Regions from separate parts of the Lacibacterium aquatile genome, predicted to be linked through region 2. Evidence: predicted binding sites of a transcription regulator. Region 2 holds the regulator's gene; each other region holds the start of a gene.
What was found. Region 2 encodes PhoB, which activates phosphate uptake and scavenging genes when phosphate is short. Its sites were predicted from a motif close to TNTCATAAAACTGTCA; they were not measured.
Positions count from the first base shown of each region.

Region 1: the regulator PhoB is predicted to act here: its motif matches at 3,312-3,327, upstream of ACFSM5_RS03215 (choice-of-anchor I family protein).
Region 3: the regulator PhoB is predicted to act here: its motif matches at 3,915-3,930, upstream of ACFSM5_RS02405 (bifunctional 2',3'-cyclic-nucleotide 2'-phosphodiesterase/3'-nucleotidase).

Region 1 covers NZ_JBHUIP010000003.1:261,573-267,540, forward strand. Annotated here, with positions in the region: gene ACFSM5_RS03195 (hypothetical protein) at 1-73, opposite strand, end outside; gene kduI (5-dehydro-4-deoxy-D-glucuronate isomerase) at 87-923, opposite strand; gene bglB (beta-galactosidase BglB) at 928-2,010, opposite strand; gene ACFSM5_RS03210 (LacI family DNA-binding transcriptional regulator) at 2,122-3,150, shown strand; gene ACFSM5_RS03215 (choice-of-anchor I family protein) at 3,388-4,929, shown strand; gene ACFSM5_RS03220 (nucleotidyltransferase domain-containing protein) at 5,048-5,839, opposite strand; gene ACFSM5_RS03225 (pseudouridine-5'-phosphate glycosidase) at 5,826-5,968, opposite strand, start outside.
Region 2 covers NZ_JBHUIP010000016.1:204,213-210,180, reverse strand. Annotated here, with positions in the region: gene pstA (phosphate ABC transporter permease PstA) at 1-1,012, shown strand, start outside; gene pstB (phosphate ABC transporter ATP-binding protein PstB) at 1,017-1,805, shown strand; gene phoU (phosphate signaling complex protein PhoU) at 1,823-2,566, shown strand; gene phoB (phosphate regulon transcriptional regulator PhoB) at 2,566-3,276, shown strand; gene ACFSM5_RS20460 (class I SAM-dependent methyltransferase) at 3,280-3,879, opposite strand; gene ACFSM5_RS20455 (YhjD/YihY/BrkB family envelope integrity protein) at 3,872-4,660, opposite strand; gene ACFSM5_RS20450 (gamma-glutamyl-gamma-aminobutyrate hydrolase family protein) at 4,660-5,424, opposite strand; gene ACFSM5_RS20445 (methyl-accepting chemotaxis protein) at 5,853-5,968, shown strand, end outside.
Region 3 covers NZ_JBHUIP010000003.1:103,952-109,919, forward strand. Annotated here, with positions in the region: gene ACFSM5_RS02395 (DUF6456 domain-containing protein) at 1-443, shown strand, start outside; gene ACFSM5_RS02400 (PP2C family protein-serine/threonine phosphatase) at 673-1,806, opposite strand; gene ACFSM5_RS02405 (bifunctional 2',3'-cyclic-nucleotide 2'-phosphodiesterase/3'-nucleotidase) at 1,904-3,832, opposite strand; gene ACFSM5_RS02410 (ABC-F family ATP-binding cassette domain-containing protein) at 3,987-5,501, opposite strand; gene ACFSM5_RS02415 (helix-turn-helix domain-containing protein) at 5,771-5,968, opposite strand, start outside.

The DNA of each region.
Region 1 (5,968 bases), on a different contig from region 2:
TTTCCTTGGTCTTGGAGAGCTGCCAGTAGCGAATGGCTTCGCCGGACTTCAGGGGACGGATCAGATGGTCCATGTGACTCATATCCTCAGCGCAAGGCCGACAGCGGCAGCGGGCTGACGTCGTTATATTCCTGGTTCTCGCCGGTCATGCCCCAGATGAAGGTATAGGGACCGGTGCCGACACCCATATGGATCGACCAGGAAGGGGAGATGACAACCTCGCCATCCGCGACCACGATATGCCGGGTCTCTTCCGGGCGACCCATCATGTGGAAGACGCGGTTATCGGCATCCAGGTCGAAATAGAGGTAAGCCTCCATCCGGCGTTCATGCAAATGGCAGGGCATGGTATTCCAGACCGACCCCGGCGCGGGCTTGGTGATGCCCATCAGCAGCAGGGCCGAGGGCGCCACTTCCGGGTGGATATACATATTGAGCGTGCGCTTATTGGCGCGCTCCTCTGCGCCCATGGTGATCGGCTTGGCTTCCGCTTTGGTGATCACGCGGGTCGGAAAGTTTTCGCGCGCGGGCGTCGAATTCATATAGAAGCGCGCAGGCTTGCCAGCGTCGGCGCTGGTCATTTCGATCAGTTTCGATCCGCGACCGATATAGAGCGCGTCGCAATTGTCGAGCTTATGGGCAATCCCATCGACCGTCACGGTGCCGGGGCCGCCGATATTGATGACCCCCATCTCGCGGTGGGACAGCAGATGTTCGGTGCCGATATCCTCGCCACCGCCGAAGCTGACCTTGCCCGTGGTGGGCTTGGCGCCGCCGATGATGATGCGGTCGACGTGGGAATAGACGAAACGGCTGTCGTTTTCCGGGAAGAGGTTCTGCACCAGGAAATTGTCGCGCAATTCCTGGGTGTCGTACTTCTTCACGTCATGCGGCGCGTGGCCGTAGCGAACTTCCATAGCCATTTTTTTAGTCCTTCACATGCCGCACGGCTTCCGCCAGCAGCAGGATCGCAAGCGCCTGACCATAGGCGGTCGGCTGGATCGGGATATCCTTATAGAACTGCAGGTCGCGGCCCATGCGCGTGCCGTAGGAGACGTTCAGCACGGTCCCCTGGGTATCGATATTCTGCAGCACGAGATCCAGGGCTTTGAGGCCCGCAACGCGGCCTTCCTCGCCGATCAGACCCAGGCGTGCCGCCTTCAGCAGGCCGTAGGCGAAACCGGCGGTGGCCGAGATTTCGATATAGGAGGTCGGATCGTCCAGCAGCGTGTGCCAGCCGCCATTGGCGTTCTGATATTTCAGCAGCGAGGCGATCTGGGACTTGAGAGTCTCCAGCAGGAACTCGCGCACACCCGGCTGGATGTCGGCGATATCGAGCAGATCCAGGATGCCGGCGGTGATCCAGGCATTGCCGCGCGCCCAGCGGGCGCGGGCGAAGTTGTGGTTCCCCTCGAAAGTCCAGCCATGGAACCAGAGGCCGGTCTCGGTATCGGTGAGGTAGCGGGCATGGACCAGGAACTGGCGGATCGCCTCTTCCTTCAGGTCGCTGCGGCCCGCGCGCTCGCCATAGGAGGCCAGGAACAGCGCCACCATGAACAGCGTATCGTCCCACAACTCGGCCGGGTTCACCCCGTCTGAGACGATGTGCTGGAAGCCCTGCTCCGGCGTGCGGGGCAGTTCCGTCATGATCTTATGCGCGAAACTATCGAGCGTCGGAACCCAGCGCGGATCCTTGGTCGCGCCCCAGAGCAGCGACAGGGTCAGCAGCGGGGCCGAGGTATTGACGTTCAGCTTCGGCAGACCCGCCTTGATGCGCCGGTCGTACCAATCCTCGATCACCTTGCGGTGCGCATCGTTGCCCGAGAACTCCCAATAGCGGAACAGGCCATAGAGCCCGACGCCCTGCGGCCATTCCCAGCTATCGAAGCTGATGTAATCGCCCGGCGTGCCATCGAGATTGGGCTCGTCGAACTGACCTTCATGTTTCAATTGGGTCATGCCCTCGACCAGCTTGTCGAGCTGGGCGATGACCACGGCGCGAGACGCCATAACCGTTCCTCCGAAACGCCGGTTGATCCGGCTGAAATCTTATCCGTGAAGAAGCATTGCACGATCTGCATAAAATCATCATCATGAAAGAAAATTGCAGAAATTGAGCAGATGGCCGACCACGACAAACGCCGCGACCTTCCTCCCCGTACCCGTCTTCAGGATATCGCCGCCCGCTGCGGCGCTTCGCCCAGCACCGTCTCCCGCGCCTTGGCAGGGAAACCCGGCGTGCGCGAGGATCTGCGGAAACTGATCCTGGAAGAGGCCCGCCGCGCCCGGTATCCCACGGGAGTCGGACTGGCGGGGGCAAAGGTACTGGTCGCGGTCTCCAACGTCGCCATGGCCGACTATGCCCGCAACCAGTTCACCTGGTATGTGCTGGAGGGGCTGAAGGAGCGCGCGGCGAGCGTGGAGGCGGAGATTATTCCGATGTCCCTGCATGACGGCGACACCAGCGCCCTGCGCGAGGCCATCGAAAAACAAGAGCCCCAGGGCGTGCTGCTGCTGACGCTCGATTCGCCAGCGATCATCGATGCGGTGCTGGAAATCGGCGTGCCTGCCGTGCTGGTCAATGGCTATGACCCCAGCATGAGCCTGTCGAGCGTCAGCCCAGCCAACCGGGCGGCGGCGCGGCTGGCCACCCAGCATCTGATCGACCATGGCCACCGTGACATCCTGTTCGCCCTGCGCCCCGGCCGCGTAACGATCCAGCGGCGTCTGGAAGGTTGGCGCGACGCCATGAACGAGGCGGGCTTGCCCTGTGGCGATGATCGGGTGCTGAAAGTCACCGACTGGGTGCCGGAACAGGCGGAGGCAGCCTTGGGTCATCACCTCGCCCATCGCGGCTTCGATTTCACGGCGGTCCTGTGCGCGGGCGACAGTCTGGCAGGCGGCATTCTAAAAGGATTGCAGGCACGCGACATCCCGGTGCCGGACAAGGTGTCGGTGATGGGGATGGACGATCTGCCGGTCGTGGAATTCTGGCAGCCGCCGCTCACCGCTATGCATCTGCCGGGGCGCGAGATGGGCGGCATCGCGCTCGATGTGCTTCAGGACGTCATGGTCCGCACCGACATGATGCCGAGGCGCGTGGAACTGGCGTGCAAGCTGGTTAGCAGGCAGTCGGTGGGCCGAGTTTAGTGCTGTCTACAATTTGCAGACAATATCGTCGCCTCTCGACGTCGTCCGAGGATCCATCTTTCAGTAAACCGCGTAGAAGTTAGAGGTTAGCGTTCGCGATGGATGCTCGGGTCAAGCCCGAGGATCACGAGCCTTTTTGTAAGTAGGGATCGTCACATAAACTTCGCAAAACTGACGTCTTGTCTCGTTTGATCGTCCTTAGGGTAGGCCGCTTATCTTTCCCAGGAGACGACAAAAATGACACGAAATCTGCTCATCGGTCTGGGGGCGGTGCTTTTATCCGTGACAGCTGTCCCGGGCATGGCCGATGTGACGTTATCGCCGCTGACGCGTTATGAGACGGGCGTTTTCGAGAAGGGCGCGGCCGAAATCTCGACCTTCGACAAGGACAGCAAGCGCCTGTTCGTCGTAAACGGCGCGACCGCGTCGGTTGATATTTTCGATATGTCTAATCCATCCAAGCTGGTGCCGGTCGGTAAGATCGACATCGCAGCCTATGGCGCGGGCGTCAACAGCGTGGCCTTCAAGAATGGCGTGCTGGCCGCCGCCATCGAAGCAAAGCCCAAGCAGCAGCCGGGTACCATCGCCTTCTTCAAGGCTGACGGTAGCTTCATCTCCAAAGTAACCGCAGGCGCCCTGCCGGACATGATCGGCTTCACCCCCAATGGCCGTTACGTCCTGACCGCCAATGAGGGCGAGCCGAACGACGCCTATGAAGATCCCGAGGGCTCGATCACCATCGTTGATCTGAAGAACGGTGCCGACAAGCTGACCGACGCCGACGTGAAACACGTCAATTTCCAGAAGATCGAGAAGGCGCCCGAAGGCGCGCGCATCGGCAAGCCGGGCCAGACGTTCGCTCAGGATGCGGAGCCGGAATATATCGCCTTCTCCCCTGACAGCCGCACCGCTTACGTGGGGCTGCAGGAAAACAACGCGCTGGCGATGATCGATATCGCTTCGGCTTCGCTGACCAAGGTCGTCGGCCTGGGCTTCCAGGACCATAAGGTCCATCCGCTCGACGCCAGCGACAAGGACGGCGGTATCAACATCAAGAATTGGCAGGTCAAGGGCGTCTATATGCCCGACACGCTGGCGGCCTTTGCCATCGACGGCAAGACCTACATCCTCTCGGCCAATGAAGGCGACGGCCGTGACTATAAGGCCTGGGGGGATGAGGAGCGGATCGCCAAGCTGAAGCTCGACCCCGCCGCTTTCCCGAATGCCGCCGAACTGCAGGACGGAAAGAACCTCGGCCGTCTGAAGGCGATCAAGACCCTGGGCGATGCCAATGGCGACGGTCTGCACGAGGAGATTTACGTCTATGGCGCCCGGTCGTTCTCGATCTGGGATGCCGACGGCAAGCAGGTTGCCGATAGCGGCGCCGACTTCGAAAAGATCACGGCCGAACGTTTCCCGGCCTATTTCAATTCCAGCAGGGACAGCGCCAAGCTCGATGACCGCAGCGACGACAAGGGTCCCGAACCCGAAGGCATCGCCGTGGGGCAGATCGATGGCAAGACCTATGCCTTCATCGGTCTGGAGCGCATGGGCGGCGTCATGATCTATGACGTCTCGACCCCCGCCAAGCCACGCTTCATCGACTATGTCACCAGCCGCGACTTCACGGGCGATCACAAGGGCGGCAAGGCAGGCGATCTTGCCCCCGAAGGCCTGCTGTTCATCGGCGCCAGCGACAGCCCCAACGGCAAACCGCTGCTGGTCGTCACCAGCGAAGTCAGCGGCTCTACGGCGGTATTCGAGGTTGTGAAGAAGTAGGTATTGAGTGTGTGTAGGAAATCCCGCCCTTCGGGGCGGGGTTTTGTATCGGGCTTTTCAAGCAGATCTCGTCAGCCTCGAATCAAGTCCGAGGATGACGAGATTTTGTTTGATCAGCCTAAGCCCCGACCGTCTTGACCATCAGACGGTCCAGGATGCCGACATCGAACGCCTCTTTGATCGGTGGCGTTATCGCGGCCAATCGCTCGATTTCGGCTTCGATAAAACCCTGTAGCGCCGGAATGGCAGGGGCGGCTTCGGCTTCCCCGACATGGCGTTTACGGTCTATCAGATCGTCAATGGCGCGGCGGAGTTCCTTGTCCTTTACCAGCGCATCAACCAGATCCTGGAAGGCCATCGGCACAATACCGCGTCCCTGTTCGATCCAGGCTGCCGCCAACAGGGGGCGTAGGGCGTAGAGATATTTCTTCAAGCGGATACGAGGGGCGGACAGATGCTCCCGATGCGTCCGCCGTCCCATATTGAAATAATGGTGGAAGGAATTTTGCGGCCGATGGGTCGCCTCGGCTGCTGCCTGTATATCGGCAAGAAAGACCGGATCTGCCCGATACACCACCGGCGAGGAGAGCCATTCTATCAGGGTGGCATTACCTTTCTTCAAGAGCCCGAGGGCCTTGCGCAGATCCCAGCCGTTGATATCCAGAACTTCGGTAAGCGGTTCCTCGATCACATCCCGCTGTGGGTCGATCCTCAGATACCACTCCAGCCGGTGCACATAGAGAAACCGCACATCATAGTCGCTATCCGGCGAAGCAAAACCCCAGCCACGACTGCCCGATTCGCAGGCGAAAAGGATGCGCACAGCGTGTGTATGTTCGATCTGCGTCAGGCGCGCCTGGATATCTTCGCGAATCGCCGGATCGATCGGATGGGCGTCAGCGTTTTGCATAGGCCTTCGCTAGCTGGGCTCCCAGGCGTGCGTTGTTCTCGACCAGACGGATGTTGGTCGCGAGCGAGGTGCCGCCGGTCAGTTCCGACACGCGGGCCAGCAGGAAGGGCGTTTCGGCCTTGCCGGTGA
Region 2 (5,968 bases):
CGCGATCCGCGCCGATCTGCCCGAGGTGACCGCCCGCCAGGATCTGCGCGAGCTGTATGCCCTGCTGTCCGATGGTGCCTCGGTCATGATCCGCGACAGGGTTCTGAAGGACCCGTCGCTGATCGGTCAAAGCATCACGCTGAAGGTGCCGGTGTCCTCCGATATCGACATGTTCAACAAGGGACGTATCGAGGAAAGCGATATCGCCAGCGGTAACGCCCGCATCACGCCCAAGCAGCTGGGTTACTACAAGCAGCTCGACGCCAGGGGCCTGATCTCCACCGATTTCAACGGCTGGTTCCTCTCCAGCGGCGATAGCCGTCAGCCTGAGCTGGCCGGTGTCTGGGGCTCGGTTATCGGCTCTATCCTGACCCTGGCGATCACCCTGGCCCTGGCTTTCCCGCTGGGTGTCGCGGCGGCGGTATACCTCGAAGAATTCGCCCCGAAGAACAAATGGACGGATCTGATCGAGGTCAATATCAACAACCTCGCCGCTGTCCCCTCCATCGTCTTCGGCTTGCTAGGTCTTGCGGTTTTCCTGCAGTTCTTCGGTCTGCCGCGCTCGGCCCCGCTGGCCGGTGGTGTGGTGCTGGCGCTGATGAGCCTGCCCATCATCATCATCGCGTCCCGCGCCGCCCTGCGCGCCGTTCCCCCGTCGATCCGTCAGGCCGCGATGGGCCTGGGCGCCAGCCGACTGCAGGTGGTGACGCACCATGTGCTGCCGCTGGCGATGCCCGGCATCCTGACCGGCACGATCCTGGCGCTGGCCCATGCCTTGGGTGAAACCGCCCCGCTGCTGATGATCGGCATGGTCGCCTTCATCGTCGATACGCCCCATAGCGTGACGGATGCGGCAACTGTCCTGCCGGTGCAGATCTACCTCTGGGCAGACAGTCCGGAGCGCGGATTTGTCGAAAAAACTTCGGCAGCCATCATGGTGCTGCTGGCCTTCCTGCTGGCGATGAATGCCATCGCTATCTTCCTGCGCAAAAAATTCGAACGTAAGTGGTGATCCGATGACGCTCCACGCCGCCAAATCGACCGGCAAGCCGACCAAGATGAAGGCTGTCGATGTCGAGGTCTTCTACGGCGAAAAGCCAGCCTTGAAGAAGGTTGCGCTCGATGTGCACGAGAATGAAGTTACGGCTCTGATCGGCCCCTCGGGTTGCGGCAAGTCGACCTTCCTGCGCACGTTGAACCGCATGAACGACGTGATCGAAGGATGTCGGGTCAAGGGTCAGATCACCCTCGACAACCAGGATATCTATGATCCTTCGATCGACGTGGTGCAGCTACGCGCCCGGGTCGGGATGGTCTTCCAGAAGCCCAACCCCTTCCCCAAGTCGATCTACGACAATGTCGCCTATGGCCCGCGCATCCATGGTCTGGTGCGCACCAAGGAAGAGACGGACGAGGTTGTGCAGCGTTCGCTGGAGCGCGCTGGCCTGCACAAGGAAGTGAAGGATCGCCTGCATGAAAGCGGTACCTCGCTTTCCGGCGGTCAGCAACAGCGTCTGTGTATCGCCCGCGCCATCGCGGTCGATCCGGAAGTCATTCTGATGGATGAGCCGTGCTCGGCCCTCGATCCGATTGCCACGGCCCGTATCGAAGAACTGATCGACGAGCTGCGCACCAACTACACCATCGTGATCGTCACCCATTCGATGCAGCAGGCCGCGCGCGTCTCCCAGCGCACTGCCTTCTTCCATCTGGGCGATCTGGTGGAAGTGGGCGATACCGCGCAGATCTTCACCAACCCCTCGGACGAGCGCACCCAGGGTTATATTACCGGCCGCTTCGGCTGATCCCGAAAGGACTTCCCATGTCGAACGACCATATCGTCCGCTCCTTCGATGAAGAATTGAAGCGTCTGGCGCAGTCGATCAGCCAGATGGGCGGCCTTGTCGAGGCAGCCCTGGCGCAGGCGATTACGGCGCTGTCCAAGCGTGACAGCCAGCTGGCAAGCGCGGTTGTCGGTGCCGATCAGCGCATCGATACCCTGCAGAGCGAAATCGACGACCAGGTGGTCCGCCTGCTGGCGCTGCGTCAGCCGATGGCCTCGGACCTGCGGACCGTCATCGCTTCGCTGCGGATCGCGAACGAGCTGGAGCGCATCGGTGACTACGCGGCGAACCTCGCCAAACGTACAATCGCCTTGAACTCGGCCCCCTCGATGCGCCCGACGGCGGCTGTCATCCGCCTCGGCAAGCAGGTGCAGAGCGTCATCCAGGAGACCCTGGATGCCTTCGCCCAGGGCGATGCGACCAAGGCCCAGGCCGTGCGCGACGGCGATCTTGAGATCGACGAGCTCTACACCAGCATCTTCCGCGAACTTCTGACCTACATGATGGAAGACCCGCGCAACATCACCCCCTGCACCCATATCCTCTTCATGGCGAAGAATCTGGAACGGGTGGGTGATCACGCGACAAATATCGCGGAAACGGTCTATTTCATCGTAAAAGGCCAGCATATGCCCGCCGATCGCCCCAAGAGCGATGTTTCCAGCCTGACCATGGTCGATGCCACCGGTCTCGCCACCGTCCTTGACAAGGAAGCTCACTGATGTCGCCGGTTACGCCTCTGGTCCTGGTGGTGGAAGACGAGATTTCGATCTCCACCCTGCTACGGTACAACCTGGAACGTGAAGGTTTTCGTGTCGTCGAAGCGATGGATGGCGAAGAAGCCCTGATCGTCGCCGCCGAACAGAATCCGGATCTGGTGCTGCTCGACTGGATGCTGCCGATGCTGTCGGGCATCGAGGTCTGCCGCCGTCTGCGTCGGCTGCCCTCGGCCCGCACCACGCCGATCATCATGCTGACCGCCCGCGGCGAGGAAGCGGACAAGATCCGCGGTCTCGACAGCGGCGCCGACGATTATGTCACCAAGCCCTTCTCGGTCACCGAACTGGTTGCCCGCGTGAAGGCGGTTCTGCGCCGTACCCGCCCGAGTGTGGATGGCGACGTGCTGGCCTTTGCCGACGTGATCCTGGATCTCGTCGCCCACCGTGTCCGCCGCAATACCCGCGATGTGCATCTGGGGCCGACCGAGTTCCGCCTGCTGCGCTATCTGATGGAGCATCCGGGCCGCGTCTTCTCCCGCGAACAGCTGTTGGATTCGGTCTGGGGATCGGATGTCTATGTCGAGCCGCGCACGGTCGATGTGCATATCCGTCGCCTGCGCAAGGCACTGAACGGCGATGGCGAGATGGATATCGTCCGCACGGTCCGCTCGGCCGGTTATGCCCTCGACGAAACGGTTCCGGCGCGGGTCTGACCGCTAGCGCCGGAAGATAAACCGGCTCCAGAAGACCCCGGGCCGGGCTTGTGTATCGGCCCGCCGGTCGTTGTGCTGGACCGTGGTAAGGCCAAGGCCGATGGCATCCGCCAGCACTTCGCTGTCGGCAATTTCGAACATGCGCCGTCCCTCGGGCACCGGCCCATGGCGTACCGTCATCGCCAGAATGCCGCCCGGCGCCAGCAGCTCCGCCAACCTGGGCATGGCGGCAACCCGCTCCTCGCGGGTCAGATGCATCCAGACGGCGGTCATCAGCACCATCTGTGCCTGACCGGCATAAGGCTGCAGGCTCGCAAGAGTGGGCAGACCATCGTCGATCCAGGTGATGGCCGGATCCGGGTGGAGGCGCTGGGCATGGGCGCGCAGTTCGGCTGTCGGCTCGACGGCAACGCAGGTCCAGCCGTGGGCCGCCAACCAACCGACATCCCGACCCGTTCCGGCACCAATGTCGATTGCCAGACCAGGTGCGGGCAGGAAGGGGATCAGGTCGGCCTGGGTATCCTCGAACCGCAGCTTTTCATACTGGATTGCCAGTTTATCGGCCTCGTTGGCGTAACCGGCATTGCTGGTCAGTTCAGGCATAGTGGCGCTCCGCCAGTTCAGCGGCGAGGGCCGCGCCGACCAGCACGATGATCCAGAGGATGAAGAGCCACAGCTGCAGCAGCGGGATGGCGGCGAGCGCGCCATAGATCAGGTTCTGCACCGGGGAGACGATAGCGTACCAGCCGAAGATCACCTTGGCGGCCTGCAGCAGACCGGCGGCGAAGGCGGCGCCAATGGCGGCTGCTTTGACCGGCGGACGCGGGCGCGGGAACACCAGATACATCAGCAGAAACGTCATGAAGCCGATGACCGGCGTCGCGGTATGAGACAGCACGGAGCCGGGAATGATGTCGGCCCTGGTCAGGACCGAGGTGGCCGCCCAGCCGCTGACCGCTGCCAGTAGCGGCATTGCCAACAGGATGCCGGGGACCAGCAGCATGCGACGCCTCCAGGATGGGCGCTTCTCTTGCCGCCAGACGTCCGCGACGGCAGCTTCGATCTCGATCAACAGAAGAACAGCGGCGAGCCCCAGGACCGGCAGCATGATCGCGGGCAGTGAGGCTGCGTTGACGATGAAGAGGTCGAGCTGCTGATCTAGCGTCGCCGACACGCCCGGCACGAAGCTATCCAGGATGAAACGGCGGGCAGGCGCGACCAGCGGACCGATGCCGCTCACTCCCGAAATCATGCCAAAAGCGAGGGTGGCAAGCGGCACCATGGCTAGCATGGTGGTAAAGGCCAGGGATCCGGCCAGCACCAAGCCGCGCTCGCCCAGAAACCGCCGCCAGGCAGCTATCGGAATGGCGATGAAAAGCGGCATCACGCCGCGCGGCTGGTGGTCTTGGCCTGCCGTGCGCGTGCCGCTGCCCCGAATTCCCGGAACAGCGCCAGCGAGAGGGGATTCTCCAGAACCTTATATTCAGGATGCCACTGCACCGAATAGGCGAAGGCCGGGGCATTGACGACGCGCAAGGCCTCGATGGTGCCATCGGGGGCGACGGCATCTACCGCCAGACCCTCGCCGACCTTGTCGACAGCCTGCCAATGCAGCGAGTTCACCCAGGCTTCCGCCCCGCCGTTGAGGCGATGGAGCATGCTGCCTTCGGGGAAGCTGACCGTATGGGCGGTATAGGCGTATTTCTCGTCGTAGGAGACATCCGACGGTTCGCGATGATCCATCCGTCCCGGCACTTCATGGACGCGCTGGAACAGGGTGCCACCGAAGGCCACATTCAGTTCCTGATGGCCCCGGCAGATCCCTAGCAGCGGCACACCCAGTTGAACCGCCCGCCGAATCAGCGGCAGGGTGGTGGCATCGCGGTGCGGGTCGTGCAGAGTCCCCGGCGCACTGGCAGGCCCGTTATACAGGCGCGGCTCCACGTTCGAGGGGCTGCCGGTGACAATGACCCCATCGAGCGAGAGCAGCAGGTCATCCAGATCGCCTGCCCCCAGCGCCGGGATCAGAACGCCCAGCGCATCGGCCCCGTCGGTTGCCCCGCGGATATACTTCTCGCCGACAAAATGGCCGGGAGCAGCATCGAACTCACGGCGGCAGCAGGTTACGCCGATCAGGGGTTTGCGCATTCTCATCGCCTCTAGGGTCAGACCGTATGGTGGTACTGTGGAAAACCCCGGCTCCGGTTGCAAGGGTGGCGTGCGGGGAACCGACGCAAAAACGGGCCATTGGACAGGGATATTCTGCATGAGACGCAATAACGGCAATCTTCTGTCGAATTAGCCGTCGAAATGCCGTTTTGTATGAAGTTTGACGATCTGCGTCAGAATGTCGCAACTTTTGCGCGGCGCAGCAAGTTTGTCAGCAATACTGACCAACTTTGGTTTAAGCTGGTTAAACTGTTGCTAATTTATTTGTATAGGCAAAAACGAGTGTTAAAAATTAGGCAATATTCCTGCCTGTTCGGTCAGAAAAAAGCCCGATTTTTGCCTTGTGCCTCAAGGGGTTCCGCCTATCAATGCGCTCCGGCTTTTTGAAGGGGAAAGCAGTCGGGGCCATGCAGGAACAGATCTTAGCGCTATCGAAGGAAGTATCGGATCTCGCCACAGCCAAGGTGACGGAAATCCAATCCGTCATGCGGACGACGAAGATGCTGGCAATGAATGCCCTGAT
Region 3 (5,968 bases), on a different contig from region 2:
CTTGCCCCGCCGGACTCAACCCTGAAGTTCCCCCGATTGTGGTGGAAGATGTCCCGCTCGCCGGGCGCCATGAATTGCCGCTGGATCGTTATCGGCGGCAACGGCTGATCTCCACAGACTATTGGCAGGCAGGACTGAAGCTCAGGGAAGACTTCGGCGGTGGCGAGTTCGAGCGGCTGGCCCGGTGCAACTACGATGGGCTACCGATACCGCCGCAGGGTGATGAGGATGCGGACCTGTCCGTCCAGTCGTGCCTTGCCCGCAAACGCTATGTTGCCGCCATGCGGTCGCTGTCGCCGAGACTCTCGCCAGTGATCGTGCATGTGTGCTGCCTCGGTTTGCCGGTCGAGGAGTGGGCCGTCCTGAAGCGCGTGGCAGAACCGGACGCGGTAATGCTACTGCGCCGGGGGCTTGCCCAACTGGTCGAGCATTACGGGCGGTAGTGGCAATAACCGTCATCCCGTGGCTTGACCACGGGATCTTCTCCGGGGGCGCTTCCACGTGGCCGCGGCAGGATTGGACATGCTCCCGGAGGAGATCCCGGGATCGAGTCCCGGGATGACGAGTGAGGTGGCGGCGGCCTCAAGTAGCGCGAAGCGCGGTAGGCCAACACAAACCGGCCTCAAGCAGCGCGAAGCGCGGTAGGCCAGCGTACAAAACCCACAAGACGCCTCAGCGTCTTGTGGCGCACACGATGGTGAGGTCGTCGTCGAGGGGGCGGATGCCTAGGTCCCGCAGGCCCGCCATCCAGACGCCCGGCACATCCTGCTGCGCGGCAAGGGCGGTCGAGCGGGTTGCCGACAGGTCGGCATCGGTGATCCGTTCGCTTCCTTTGTAGGCTTCGGACAGGGCGTCGGAATAGATCAGCAGATGGGCGCCCGGCTGAAACTCGAAATGGCTGGTGCGATAGCTTTCGTCGCTGGAAATACCGAGCGGCAGCCCGTCGCCGAACAAGGGGGTTTCACTGCCGTCCGGTGCATGGATCAAGGCGCACTCCCAACCGGCGGCGGCATAGGCAAGCGGCTTGCCCGGCTGGATGACGGCATAGGCGGCAACCGCGAACTGCCCAAGCGGCAGGATGTTGGCCAGGCGCTGATTGAGGGCGGTCAGGAAGACGCCGGGATCGTCCGCCACATGGGACAGGGTGCCGAGCAGGGTGTGCAGGCGGAAAGCATTCACGGCCGCTACCACGCCATGGCCGGTCAGGTCGCCCAGGAACAGGCCGACGCCATGGTCGCCCACCGGGAAGGCCGACCAGAGATCGCCGCCGACTTCAGACGAAGGCTCGAAGACGGCAGAGAGGTCGATGCCTGCACGCTGGCCAAGCTCGCCCCATTCATCGGCGGGTGGCGCCAGTTCCATCTGCATATGGCGGGCGACATCCAACTCGTCGGTCAATCGATCCTTGAAGTCGGTGAGTTCGCGCAGGAGGCGGCGGTTTTCGACCTGAAGATTGGTCGAATGGCGCAGGTTGCGCACAAAGAGATTGAGGATATTGCGGACAAGGCCGTTGGAGCCCTTGACGCTTTCCTCGAGAATCGAGCGCGGGAAGAGACGGCAGACGGTCGGCTTCAGCGCGACCACCGAAGCGCTACGCGGGCTGTCGTCGATCAGCGCCATTTCCCCGAAGATATCGCCTTCGCCCATGCGACCCAGGCGATGGGCGCCATCGGGGCCGGTCTTGGTGACCTCGACCTCGCCGCGCTCGATCAGGAAGAAGCTGTCGGCGGCATCGCCCTCGGCAAGGATGGTCGCTCCGGGCGCATAGGTGCGGCGTTCGACAAGATCGTCTTCAGGTAGGCTCATGGCTCGATTCTAGAATGCATTCAAAAAATACGAAAGCCGGGAGGGTTCCCGGCTTTCGCTTATTTCCAAACTCGTCCGCTAAAAGCGCTTTCGAAGCTTAATCGAGCTTCAGGCCATAGCGCACAAAGCCGTTCTCGCCATCGCCGATCTTCGAGGAGCCCTTGATGTTGCCGAGGTATTTTTCGGCCGTGGCGGAGCTGTCGAAGACGATGGTGACCGGCTTGCCGACCTTGGCGAAGCTCCAGTTCTTGTCAGCCGACGGGTTCACGGTTTTCTTTTCCGAGATGTAGTCGATCAGCACCTGACGGTTTTCGTCCGGGCTCTGCAGGATCACGTTCTTGCCGTCGACGCCGGGGAACTTACCGCCGCCCGAGGCACGGTAGTTGTTGGTGACGACGACGAACTCCTGCTTGTCGTCGATGGGCTTGCCGCCGAAGGAGAGATTCTTGATGCGGCGGGCATCGGCGGCCACCAGCTTGCCGTCGTTGTCATAGCGGCGGGCCTGGGTCAGGTCGACCTCATAGGTCACGCCATCGATGACGTCGAAGTTGAAGCTGGGGAAGCCATTGTCGATGACGTTCTGCGGCTCTGTCTTGGTCGCGTCGATCTTGTTGAAGATGCCGACCGACATTTCCAGCCATTCGCGCACGCCTGCGCCGTTCATGGTCACGATCTGCAGGGTGTTCGGATAGAGGTAGAGATCGTTGGCGTTCTTGATTGCGATCTCGCCGGCTGCGACGTCGGTGTAATAGTTGGCGCCGCCACGGCCACCGGCCTTGAAGGGGGCTGCTGCCGACAGGATCGGCAGGCTTTCGTACTTGGTGCCCTTCAGCGCCTTCTTGGCGTACCAGATCTGCGCATCGGAGACGATCTGCACGGAGGGATCGTCCTGGACCAGCGAGAAGTAGGAGAAGATCGGCGCTTCGATCTTGCCAAACGGCGCGCGGATGTACTTCAGCGTTTCCTCATGGATCTGCTTGGCCATCGCCATGACTTCGGCGTCATTCTCGACCAGCGGGACGATCTTGCGGTTTTCGTCGCGCTTGGAGATCGGGCGCAGGGTAGAGGCGGCATCGGCCACCGTCCATTTGCCGTCCTTCTTGGCCAGCTGGATGTCGATCACGCCGAGGTGGCTGCCCCAGAAGCCCGGCATCGACACCGGCTTGCCGTTCACAAGACCGCGGGTCGCATCGGTGTTGGGCAGATCCTTGAAGCCGCCGGGGAAGGAGAGATGCTGGTGGCCGGTCAGAACAACGTCGATGCCCGGCAGCAGGGTCAGGGCATAGCCGACGTTTTCGGCCATGTCGCCCTTCTTGGTGTCAGGAATGCCGATGCCGGTATGGGCAGCAACAATGACGAGATCTGCACCGGCCTGACGCACGACCGGCACCATCTTTTCAACCGCATCGATGATGTCGGTGGTGTTGAGCTTGCCTTCCAGATGGCCCTTGTCCCACTGCATGATCTGCGGCGGCACCGCGCTGATCACGGCGATCTTCATCTTCTGATCGGCGCCGGTGTCGTCCTTGAAGGTCCGCTCCAGCATGACGTAGGGGCGTGACCAATGTTCCTGGGTCGAACCCTTGAAGATATTGGCGGCGGAATAGGGGAATTTGGCGCCCTTCACGGCGTTTTCGATGAAGGGCAGGCCATAGTTGAATTCATGGTTGCCGAAGGAGGCGACGTCATAGCCGAGCGCGTTCATCGCGGCATACATCGGGTGAACTTCGCCTTCCTTCAGGCCCTTCACCTTGGCGACATAATCGGCCAGGGGCGTGCCCTGCAGCAGGTCGCCGCAATCGATCAGCAGGCTGTTCTGCACTTCGGCGCGGGTCTGGCGGATGACCGTGGCGGTCTTTGAGAAGCCGAAATCATGGGCTTCGGCATCTTTATAGTAGTCGTAGTTCACCAGATTGGTGTGGAGGTCTGAGGTCTCCATGATGCGCAGCTTGGCGGTCTGGGCGTTGGCGACGCCCGCCAGGAGCGATCCGGCGAGGAGGGCGAGCACAAGAGAGGAGCGGCGCATGGGAGGTCCATCCACTGGTTAAGAAATGGTTGCGATGAATTTTACGGTAGCTCGCCGTGATGACGGATACCAGCACGGAATGTGACGTTTTCATGACATGCTGACCGAATGGTCGGGTTTCCGCCTGAGGAACAGAGGAAACCCGACACTGGGCCTATCCGCCAAATAACGCGAAGAACTCTTCCGGCCCGTCGACTTCGACCAGCCGCTTCTTCTCGATCAGCCAGAAACGATTGGCGACGGTGCGCACAAAGCTGCGGTCATGGGAGACCAGCAGACAACTGGCCTGGTGATCCAGCAACTCGTCCTCCAGCGCTTCCTGCCCTTCGATATCCAGATGGTTGGTCGGTTCGTCGAGCAGGTAGAAGTTCGGCTCGGTCAGCCGGAGTACCAGCATGCCGAGGCGCGCTTTCTGCCCGCCGGAGAGATTGCTGGACGGCTTGGCCTGCCGGTCAACCGCGATGCCTGCCCCGGCCAGCAGGCTGCGTGCCCGCTGCTCACCCAGCGAAAAGCGCTTCAGCAGGATATCCATCGGGCTTTGCTGATCGGGCAGGGTCGCCAGCGCCTGATCGGCATATCCCAGCACCAGGGACGGGGTGACTTTGATGTCGTCCTGTCCCGTTCCCTCGATGGCCGTGCGGAGTTTGGAGACAAGGCGCGTCTTGCCGGTGCCATTGCGGCCCAGCAATGCGATCCGGTCACCCTGGCGGATGAACAGGCGACCGGTGCGGAACAGCGGCTTGCCGTCCGGTGTCTCCACCATCTGGTCTTCCAGGGTGATCAGGACCTTGGCGTGCGTTCCGCTATTGGCGAGCTTGATGGCCCCGGCGGATCGTTCCTGATGGGCGGGCCGCGACGCGGTTTCCAGCTTTTCCGCGCGCTCCTTCAGCTGCTTGGTCTTCACCACCAGCAGATCGCTGCCGGAATTGATGCCGATGTTGTTGAGCTTGGCCGCCTGTCTGCGCAATTGATCGGCGGTTTTCATATCCTTCTCGTAGCGTTTGGCATCGGCATCATCCACCTCCGCCAAGGCCGCCCGCGCCCGGCTGTAGGGCAGGGCGAAATCCTTTGAAGCCTCGGGCCGCAGGAACAGCGTCCGGTTGGTCACCGCATCCAGGAAGGCGCGGTCATGGCTGGCGATTAGTACCGGCAGTTCGCGCGGCAGGCCCTTCAGCCAGGCTTCCAGCTTGGCGATGCGGTCGAGATCCAGGTGGTTGGTCGGCTCGTCCAGCAGCAGGGCGTCGGGTTCCAGCACCGCGACGCGGGCCAGCAGGGTCGTGCGCTGCCAGCCGCCTGAAAGCTCGGCCAGCCGCTTGTCGTGGAAGTCGAGGGGAACCGAGAGCGCGTCGAGAATGACATCGACGCGCCATTCCTCCATTTCCGCCTGCTCGGGCGGCAGGGCGTCCAGGACGGCGGCCCGCAGGCTCATGCCCATCAGGCGATCCGGCACATGCTGTTCGACATGGCCGATTTCCAGGCCGCGCGCCTTGATAATATCGCCGGTGGTGCTTTCAGCCGTGCCCGCGATACAGCGCAGCAGGGTGGATTTGCCGCGCCCGTTGGCGGCGATGATGCCCAGGCGATTACCTGCATCGATGGAAAGGTCGAGGCCGGTGAAAAGCGGATTGCCCAGCGTTACGCCGAGATTGCGGAGAGCGATAAGAGTCATGGGGGGTATCTCTGGTCTGCCGAGCTTGAACGCTCGGTAAGGATCAAGGGACGCGTGGTAACGCGCCCATCAAAGGGCAGACCAGGGGAGCTTCTAATCCCGTACTCTGATCAGCCCTGCAAACGCATCTGCAGGGCGTGAACGGGGCCGCGCTGGCGATGGTGCCGGAAAAACGTCTTCATGTCGCAGCCCTCCTTTCCGTCTCGGGTTTAAAGTGAGCAGAGGATGCCATCGGGGAACCGACGGCGCAATGGTCTTGCAGACTGGGGCTACTCTCGGCCCGGTCGCAGCAGTTCGTACGGCTCGACACCCAAGGCCCTGGCGATCCGTTCGATGACGGCAAGCGTGGGATTGCGGACGGAACGTTCCAGACCGCCAATATAGGTGCGGTCGACCTGAGCCAAGTCGGCCAGATCCTCCTGGCTCAGCCCCGCCCCGGCACGGAGCATGCGCAGATTTTTGGCAAG